Candidatus Palibaumannia cicadellinicola: one gene and its partner. Each later gene encodes a partner of the first gene's protein in a complex. Links are inferred from orthologs where the notes say so. Each region holds a gene or a part of one and is shown on either strand. Other genes may lie near its edges.

Region 1 (5,846 bases):
GTGTTTGTAGAGTATACGAACGAATGCAGCCATCAGATCGTGAATCGGTAATGATAGTACCAGTCATAGATGATCACCTTTTGCTAATTCGTGAGTATGGTGTTGGTATTGAGGACTATGAGCTTAGCTTTCCAAAAGGACTCATCGATGCCGGCGAAGAAATTATGGAAGCTGCAAATCGTGAACTTATGGAAGAAGCTGGCTACGGTGCACAGAATTTCACATTTCTCCATAGCTTAACTATAGCGCCTTCTTATTTATCTAGTAAAATGAATATTGTGGTAGCCCAAAAGCTTTATCCACAAAAGCGGCAAGGCGATGAGCCAGAAACGTTGCCACTAGTTCGCTGGCCAGTATCACATATGTTAGCATTACTAAATGAAATAGATTTTTGTGAGGCACGTAATATCAGCGCGCTGTTTCTTGCCCACGCTTGGTTAAGATAGATGACGAGCCAATCAAAAATACAATAGTATAATTTTATATTAGAAATAGAGTTAGCTATCCTTATCTTTTGCATAATTTATGTAACTATAGCCTATAAACTATATCAAATTATTTATAGTTCATATACTATGTTTTTAATACGTTTGATTTGTTTTACATCAGCTGATCTATTGCAGCAATAAAAATTACTAGTAATTCTGGCAATCCTTAATTTAAGATAGCCATCTAGAAGTTAATACATCTATAACTGTGGCTCGGGTAGATAACATGATGCGTATTATCATTATCAAAGTATCGGTAAATAACTGATACTATCCCCAGCGCTATGCCGTCATAATCTCTATCTCAACCGTCTCTAAAGGTAAAAAGATCAATGGCTAAGCACTTATTTACATCGGAATCTGTTTCCGAAGGGCATCCTGATAAAATAGCGGATCAGATTTCTGACGCAGTGTTAGACGCTATCTTAGCACAAGATTTGAAAGCACGCGTTGCTTGTGAAACTTATGTTAAAACCGGTATGGTGCTGGTTGGTGGCGAAATAACCACCAGTGCTTGGATTGATATCGAAGAACTAACCCGCAATACCATCCGTGAGATTGGTTACACTCATTCAGATATGAAATTTGACGCTAACTCCTGCGCGGTTTTGAGTCTAATTAGTAAACAGTCGCCAGATATTAATCAGGGTATTGATCGTACTGATCCAATAGAACAGGGAGCGGGGGACCAGGGTTTGATGTTTGGTTACGCTACTAATGAAACAGATGTACTGATGCCAGCACCTATTACCTACGCTCATCGTCTTGTAGCGCGTCAGTCTCAGGTCCGTAAAAATGGTACCCTACCTTGGCTACGTCCAGATGCTAAAAGCCAAGTTACTTTTGCTTATGACAAAGGTAAAGTTATTGGTATCGATACCGTAGTACTTTCCACCCAACACGTAGAAAATATTGCGTTACCAAACTTACAAGAAGCGGTCATGGAAGAGATAATCAAACCTGTATTACCAGCTGAGTGGCTTTCTGCACAAACAAAATTTTTTATCAACCCAACTGGCCGTTTTGTCATCGGTGGCCCAATGGGTGATTGTGGCCTGACTGGTCGTAAAATTATCGTAGATACCTACGGTGGTATGGCTCGTCACGGTGGAGGCGCATTTTCCGGCAAAGATCCATCTAAAGTAGACCGTTCTGCCGCCTATGCAGCGCGTTATGTGGCAAAAAATATTGTGGCAGCAGGACTTGCAGAAAAATGTGAAATTCAGGTATCTTATGCAATTGGCGTCGCAGAACCTACTTCTCTTACCATCGAGACGTTCGGTACTGAAAAAATTCCAGCTAATAATCTAACTGCCTTAGTACATGAGTTTTTTGATTTGCGTCCTTATAGCTTAATCAGGATGCTTAATTTATTACAACCTATCTACCGTGAAACTGCAACTTATGGTCATTTTGGTCGTGAGCATTTTCCGTGGGAAAAGACTGACAAAGCAATACTATTGCGCGATGCAGCAACTTAAATAAGAAATAGTTGTAACTTTGTATTACGATTAACATCGAAATATTAAATAATAAATGTACGAGCCCGTACATATGGTAAATGTGCATAAGCATGTTGACGAGCTGACTTAATAAATGCTTCGGTCATTGGTTGATGCTGTTCACCATCACGTACTGCGGCATAGAGACGACTCCATAATCCTTCCCCCAGTGAGATAGTATCAATAAGACCTTGGCGCTCAAAACTTTCTACCACCCAGTGGGGTAATGCAGCAATACCCATATGTGCGGATACCATTTGAATTAATAGTAGAGTATTATCAACGGTTTTAAAGACTGGACTTATACCAGCGGGCTGCAGAAACTTACGCCAAATATCCATACGGCTACGCTGCACCGGATAAATAAGAAGTGTTTCCTCGCATAAATCATGGGGAGTAATAGCTAATTTATGAGCTAAATAATGAGTAGGTGCCAATACCAATCGAACTTCGTAATCAAATATTGGCGCGTAGTACAAACCACTGCGTGCTAAAATATCTGATGTTAGCACTAAATCTAATTTACCTTGTTGTAGCGCTGGTTGTGGATCAAAGGTAACGCCGGAGCGAAAATCCATTAGTACTTGTGGCCATTTTTCGTTAAATTTTGCTAGAGCTGGAGTAAGCCACTGAATACAGCTATGACACTCAATCGCCAAACGTATTGTGGTCTGATGTGGCTGCTGACAAGTCTGCAGCGCCTGTTGTACTTGTGGTAATATTTGTTCTGCAAGCTGCAGTAATATGTCACCCTGTGTAGTAAAACGTAGCGGCTGGCTTTTACGCACGAACAAACGAAAACCTAGGCGATGTTCGAGATCGCTAAATTGATGTGATAACGCTGATTGAGTTTGGTGAATTTGCGCTGCCGCAGCAGCCAACGAACCGCTATTACGCAACACCTGCAGAGTTCGAAGATGTTTTAGTTCGATCATGAGAGTGTTTCATCTAGAAGTGAATAATTTGCGCTTGTACACTCTACAGTACACCGTAATTATAGGAGTGTAAACATCTGGACGTCTTAATTGGAGAAGCTAATGGTAATTTTGAGTCATACACTAGGTTTTCCTCGCATCGGCTTGCACCGTGAATTAAAAAAAGCGCAGGAAAGTTATTGGAATGGTCATATAAATCAGCAACAGTTGCTTAACATAGGTCAAGAGCTTCGTGCACGTCACTGGCAACAGCAGAAAGATGCCGGGATAGATATACTACCAGTAGGTGATTTCGCCTGGTATGATCATGTGCTAACTACTAGCTTAATGCTAGATAATGTACCAGTACGTCACCGTAACGGCGATGAGCCAAATGATATTGATACCTTGTACCGCATTGGTCGTGGTAGCGCACCAACTGGGAAACCAGCAGTAGCTGCTGAAATGACTAAATGGTTTAATACTAACTATCATTATATAGTGCCAGAATTTACTGTGGGTCAAACATTTAACCTGGGTTGGACTCAGTTGCTAGAAGAAGTTGATGAGGCTCTAGCATTAGGCTACCGCGTTAAGCCAGTACTCCTTGGGCCAGTTAGTTACTTATGGTTAGGTAAAGTAAAAGGAACAAATTTTGACCGCCTATCGCTACTATCGGCACTATTACCAGTTTATCAGCAAGTATTAGTCGAACTTGCTAAACGTGGCGTAGACTGGGTACAGATCGACGAGCCAGCGTTAATACTAGAACTACCACCAGCATGGTGCTACGCTTACCATAGTGCCTATGAACATCTACAAGGATATACGAAACTATTACTAACTACTTATTTCGACAGCATCGCGCATCATCTGGAGATCATCACTACGCTATCGGTACAGGGGCTGCATGTTGATCTGATTGCTGGTGGCGATGACCTTAAAGCTTTACATCACCATCTACCATTAGACTGGGTGCTATCAGCTGGAGTAATAAACGGTCGCAATGTATGGCGTGCTAATCTACAAAGCTGGTTTGAGCAACTACGTTCATTAGTTGGTCAGCGAGAACTCTGGGTTAGCTCTTCTTGCTCACTTTTGCATAGTCCAATAGATTTAAGCATTGAGACTTCTATGGATAAGGAAGTTAAAAGTTGGTTTGCCTTTGCAATACAAAAATGTGCGGAACTAGGCTTACTACGTAGTGCGCTAAATCAGCAGGATCAGATTGAACAGCAAACTAAATTAGCTAATTACAGCGCGCCGATCCGCGCGCGTCAGGAATCAAAACAAGTTACAAATCCGCAAGTTCAAGCTAGGCTGGAGCAAATCACCAACGCTGATAGTCAGCGCCAGCAGCATTATGCTGACCGTATAAAAGTTCAGCGTACGCGATTTAACTTACCGATATTACCTACAACAACTATCGGTTCTTTCCCGCAAACCTCCGCAATCCGTAACTTACGTCTTAATTTTAAGAATGGACGCTTAGATGATGATAGTTATCGAATAGGTATTCGTGATCATATTAAGCAAGCTATTACTGAGCAGGATTTATTAGGTCTCGATGTTTTAGTACACGGAGAGGCCGAGCGTAACGATATGGTAGAATATTTTGGTGAGCATTTAGATGGCTTTATTTTTACCCAGAATGGTTGGGTCCAGAGTTACGGCTCCCGTTGTGTTAAGCCACCGATTATTGTCGGTGATATTAGTCGTCCACAGCCAATGACAGTAGAATGGGCGAGCTATGCTCAATCTTTAACTAAGAAACCTGTAAAAGGTATGCTAACTGGACCAGTCACGATTCTATGTTGGTCGTTTCCGCGCGAGGATATTAGTCGTCAAACTATAGCTAGACAGATAGCTTTAGCGTTGCGTGACGAAGTCATAGATCTCGAGCAGGCTGGAATAGGCATCATTCAAATTGATGAGCCAGCTTTACGCGAAGGATTGCCATTGAAACATTCTACCTGGCACGAGTATCTTAAATGGGCCGTAGAAGCATTCCGTCTGACCGCTGCAGTTGCTAAAAATCATACTCAGATCCATACCCATATGTGCTATAGCGAATTTAACGATATCATGGATTCTATTGCGGCGCTGGATGCTGATGTCATAACGATTGAAACCTCTCGTTCAGATATGGAGTTGCTTAAAATATTTAATAAGTTTCATTATCCTAATGATATTGGACCTGGGGTATATGATATTCATTCGCCTAACATACCAAGCGATGCTTCGATAATTAAGCTGTTGCGCAAAGCAGTAGAAAGTATACCAGTAGAACGTTTATGGGTTAACCCAGACTGTGGCTTAAAAACCCGCACTTGGTCAGAAACCCGTCAAGCTCTAGCAAATATGGTAACTGCAGCACGTAAACTGCGCGAAGAAAAGCTGTAACAATGCAAACGTACTACAAGTATACAGGTAATATACTAGTATTTTTTGGTAGATTAGGTTTGGTTTAATCTCTTACTAGTTTTTATTTTAGTTATATAATAGATGCTAAACAGGTAGCTAGTCTATAGATGAACATAGCTAGTTATCTGTTACTAGCACTGTAGTTTTGTTTCATACCCAATTATCAACTATAATAGTTTTAACCCGCAAGGTTAATAGCTTCTTTCATTTTTCGCATCTTCTTAATTAGTGCCTAACGAATTATAACCCACTACTAGAAACAAAGGTCTTAAGTAAACGCGGAATCAGCATATGATCACGTAAACGGTTATGGTAGGTGCGGTGCATACAATATTAACCCAAAATACTTGCTGGGAAAAACTCATGTATTTAATAATATTTTACAACGTGGGGAGCGCCCTGCTAGGCATGCTTAGCGGCTGGTTAATCACTCGTATTCAATATGATAAAAAACATCTCAAACGCCAGGCTGAATGGTCTCATCTGGCACAGACGTTACAGATGACTCATCAACAACA
Region 2 (4,153 bases), 660 kb from region 1 along the record:
TGAAATTCTTGACCTAGCGTCATTGGCACTGCATCTTGTAATTGCGTTCGTCCCATTTTTAGTGTAGTTGCAAAAGCCTGAGCTTTTTGTTCAAAGCCGGTACCTAGATGATTAACACCTTCTATTAGCTGCTCGATAGCGTTGTATACTGCTAATCTCAAACCGGTAGGGTAAGAGTCGTTGGTAGACTGAGATAAATTGAGATGATCGTTAGGACTAAGAAATTGGTATTCTCCTTTTTTATGTCCCATTAATTCTAAACCAATGTTAGCTAGCACTTCATTAATATTCATATTAATAGAGGTGCCTGCTCCACCCTGAAAAACATCAACTGGAAACTGATCCATACAGCGGCCTTTGACCAGCATCTCATCACAAGCACGAGTAATAATATCAGCAATACCCGATGGCATAGTTTTTAATTCCTTATTAGCAAAAGCTGCTGCTTTTTTAACCATCACCATACTGCGCACTAATATAGGTATATCGCTTATACGTACGGTACTAATATAAAAATTTTCGCTAGCACGTAAGGTATGAATACCATAATAGGCAGCAGCAGGAACTTCACGGGTACCAAGTAGATCTTCTTCTATACGGATCGTATTTGCTATTGCCATGTCACTTCCTTAATTTATAAAATAATTCATTTAAATATTTTTTGTTATAATTAATAAATTACTACATGTAATATGTAATGCCTTATGAACATGACAAATATATTATGAACCTAAAACTTAAGGTTAAGGAAGGAGAGTGTAGCCTCGCTAAATAGGAAAGTAGTGGCTATTATGATTATTTTTGGGAGTTAAATTGATTTACTAATATTGTCATCCAAATCTAAATTTAGGCTTAATTGTCGTTACTAAACAAAACATCATGAAAATGATAGTAAGCACTTATATTTTAGTGATAAATTTTATTTCAATATCGTAATTATTTTGACTAAAAATTACGCAAAATAAAAAAAATTATTTTTTTACCCTTGAAGCGTTCTTTAACGCCCCCATCATTAACGCATGAAGGTGGCATAATTAAATGCCCAACATTCATCCATCCTATACAAAATTGACCTGAATTTTCTTTAAGGGGAGCTATCAATGAAAATTCGTCCATTACACGATCGTGTTATCGTAAAGCGTAAAGAAGTTGAATCTAAATCAGCAGGTGGCATTATGCTGACAGGTTCTGCAGCAGGCAAATCTACCCGTGGAGAAGTACTGGCAGTGGGTCGTGGCCGTAGCCTAGAAAATGGTGAAGTGAAAGCGTTAGATGTGAAAGTTGGCGACACCATAATTTTTAATGACGGATATGGCGTGAAGGTAGAAAAAATAGATAATGATGAGGTGTTAATCATGTCTGAAAGCGACATTTTGGCCATTGTTGAAAAGTAATCCACGCGTAATTATGTTAACTAAATAAGTTTGCTGAATTATGTTAACTAAACAAGTTTAAGGAAAATAAAATGGCAGCTAAAGAAGTAAAATTCGGTAACGAAGCTCGCGTCAAAATGCTTAGAGGTGTAAACGTTCTAGCTGATGCAGTAAAAGTTACTCTAGGTCCTAGAGGTCGTAATGTGGTGTTAGACAAGTCTTTTGGCGCTCCTGTCATCACTAAAGACGGTGTTTCTGTTGCACGTGAAATAGAATTAGAAGATAAATTCGAAAATATGGGTGCGCAGATGGTGAAAGAGGTAGCTTCAAAAGCTAATGATGCTGCAGGTGATGGTACTACTACCGCAACAGTACTAGCGCAGTCTATAGTTAACGAAGGGCTAAAAGCAGTGGCCGCTGGTATGAATCCAATGGATCTGAAACGTGGTATCGATAAAGCGGTTATTGGTGCTGTTGAAGAATTGAAAAAACTATCGGTACCTTGTGCAGATTCCAAAGCTATTGCTCAAGTTGGAACTATATCCGCCAACTCTGATGAAAAAGTTGGTACTCTGATCGCTGAAGCGATGGAAAAAGTAGGTAAAAAAGGCGTTATCACTGTTGAAGAAGGTTCTGGTTTACAAGACGAACTGGATGTAGTTGAAGGTATGCAGTTTGACCGTGGCTACTTATCTCCTTATTTCATCAATAAGCAAGAAACCGGGACCGTAGAATTAGAAAATCCGTTCATCTTACTAGCTGATAAAAAAATATCCAATATCCGAGAAATGCTTCCGTTATTAGAGGCTGTGGCTAAAGCAAGCAAACCACTTTTAGTGATAGCTGAAGATGTAGAAGGCGAAGCTCTAGCTACTTTAGTGGTTAATACCATGCGTGGTATCGTAAAAGTCGCAGCAGTAAAAGCACCTGGCTTTGGTGATCGCCGTAAAGCAATGCTGCAAGATATTGCTGTTCTTACAGCTGGTACCGTAATCTCCGAAGAAATCGGTCTAGAACTTGAAAAAGCTACCCTAGAAGATATGGGACAGGCTAAACGGATTGTTATTACGAAAGATACTACGATTATTATCGATGGAGTAGGCGATAAAGCAGTAATTGATAGCCGTGTGACACAGATAAATCAACAGCGTGAAGAAGCTACTTCTGATTACGATCGTGAAAAACTACAGGAACGTGTAGCTAAATTAGCTGGTGGCGTTGCAGTTATTAAAGTTGGTGCAGCCACTGAAGTTGAAATGAAAGAGAAGAAAGCCCGCGTAGAAGATGCTCTACACTCTACTCGTGCTGCAGTAGAAGAAGGTGTTGTTGCAGGCGGTGGCGTAGCGCTCATTCGCGCGGCTAACGGTATTACTGAACTACGTGGCGACAATGAAGATCAAAACGTTGGCATAAAAGTAGCACGACGTGCTATGGAAGCTCCGCTACGTCAGATCGTGGCTAATGCTGGTGAAGAACCATCAGTTATTGCCAACAACGTCAAAGCAAGTGAAGGTAATATGGGTTATAATGCAGCGACAGAAAAGTACGGTAATATGATTGATATGGGTATACTAGATCCAACTAAAGTTACTCGTTCTGCACTACAGTATGCTGCTTCAATTGCTGGTCTTATGATCACTACAGAATGTATGGTCACAGATCTTCCCAAAGAAGAAAAGCCTGATATGGGCGCCTCGAGTGGCGGTGGTATGGGCGGTATGGGCGGCATGATGTAAGTTGCCCATAAAAAAGTAATAAATCAACAAGCGACTAATCGCGTTAATCCCCCAGCTGAGTATTAGCTGGGGTTTTTTATCTTATATCCTTCTATCCTTCATACATTATTGCAGCAATATCAAATAGATATGACGTCTTATAATACTAACGAATTCCGTTCTGGTCTTAAAATCATGTTAGATGGCGAACCCTGTGCGATTATCGATCATGAGTTTGTTAAACCAGGTAAAGGACAGGCATTCAACCGAGTACGTCTACGTCAGCTTATTTCGGATAAGGTGCTCGAAAAAACTTTTAAGTCTGGTGATTCTGTTGAAGCAGCTGATGTAATAGATCTCCACCTTAATTATCTATATAAGGACAGTTATTTATGGTATTTTATAAATAATAATAACTTTGAACAACTAGCTGCGGATGCGAAAGCTGTTGGCGACCATGCTAAATGGTTAGTCAAACAAGCAGCTTGTGTACTCACCCTATGGAACGGTCAGCCTATTATCGTAACCCCACCAAAATTTGTTGAATTAGAAGTTATTTCTACCAATCCTGGTATCAAAGGTGATACCGTTAGTACTAGCTATAAACCAGCGACCTTAACTACTGGAGCAATCGTGAAAGTTCCTTTATTTATCCAGAACGGTGAAATAATTAAAGTAGACACCCGCTCTAGTGAGTATGTATCTAGAGTTAAATAAAATTACATATCACTCTTAAGTTTAGTTTTGGTTTAATACACTGACTTATCGATGCGGAACTGATCTGTACGCCACTGAAACGGTGGAAATGGTAATTCTAGCTCATGTTCTCGGTATTCGTTGATAATCTGTGTATGTACCTGATGGCGTAAAGGCATGCGGTGACCCATTTCAGCAACGTGCATACGTAATTCAAAAAGTGGTAAACCCTGCTGCAAATCTACTAGATACGCTTCCGGTGCAGGAATTTCTAATACTAGCGGACAGCGACGTGCAGCCTGTACTAAAATATGGGTTACCTGTTCGATGTTCGCGCCAGGTGGTGCGGGAACATTTAAAACGACACGC

Evidence for each region. Proteins that work in one complex are often made in the same cells at the same time.
Region 2: the proteins of metK (region 1) and groL are in contact, whole or in part, in a cryo-EM structure (PDB 8P4O), measured with the Escherichia coli proteins. The link is inferred for Candidatus Palibaumannia cicadellinicola from one-to-one orthologs.

Annotation. Positions count from the first base shown.
Region 1 is NZ_CP008985.1:21,770-27,615, forward strand. The notes cover bases 1-2,894. They hold metK (methionine adenosyltransferase), read left to right. Parts: upstream 1-820; coding sequence 821-1,969; downstream 1,970-2,894. Other genes in these bases: nudE (ADP compounds hydrolase NudE), read left to right, coding at 1-446; metR (HTH-type transcriptional regulator MetR), read right to left, coding at 2,014-2,894. In the rest of the region: more of metR, read right to left, coding at 2,895-2,925; metE (5-methyltetrahydropteroyltriglutamate--homocysteine S-methyltransferase), read left to right, coding at 3,028-5,307; DNA recombination protein RmuC, read left to right, coding at 5,692-5,846. UniProt on the Escherichia coli protein: Catalyzes the formation of S-adenosylmethionine (AdoMet) from methionine and ATP.
Region 2 is NZ_CP008985.1:684,140-688,292, reverse strand. What follows is about bases 948-3,787. They hold groL (chaperonin GroEL), read left to right. Parts: upstream 948-1,465; coding sequence 1,466-3,109; downstream 3,110-3,787. Other genes in these bases: efp (elongation factor P), read left to right, coding at 3,239-3,787; IM45_RS03255 (co-chaperone GroES), read left to right, coding at 1,101-1,394. In the rest of the region: aspA (aspartate ammonia-lyase), read right to left, coding at 1-614; more of efp, read left to right, coding at 3,788-3,805; miniconductance mechanosensitive channel MscM, read right to left, coding at 3,838-4,153.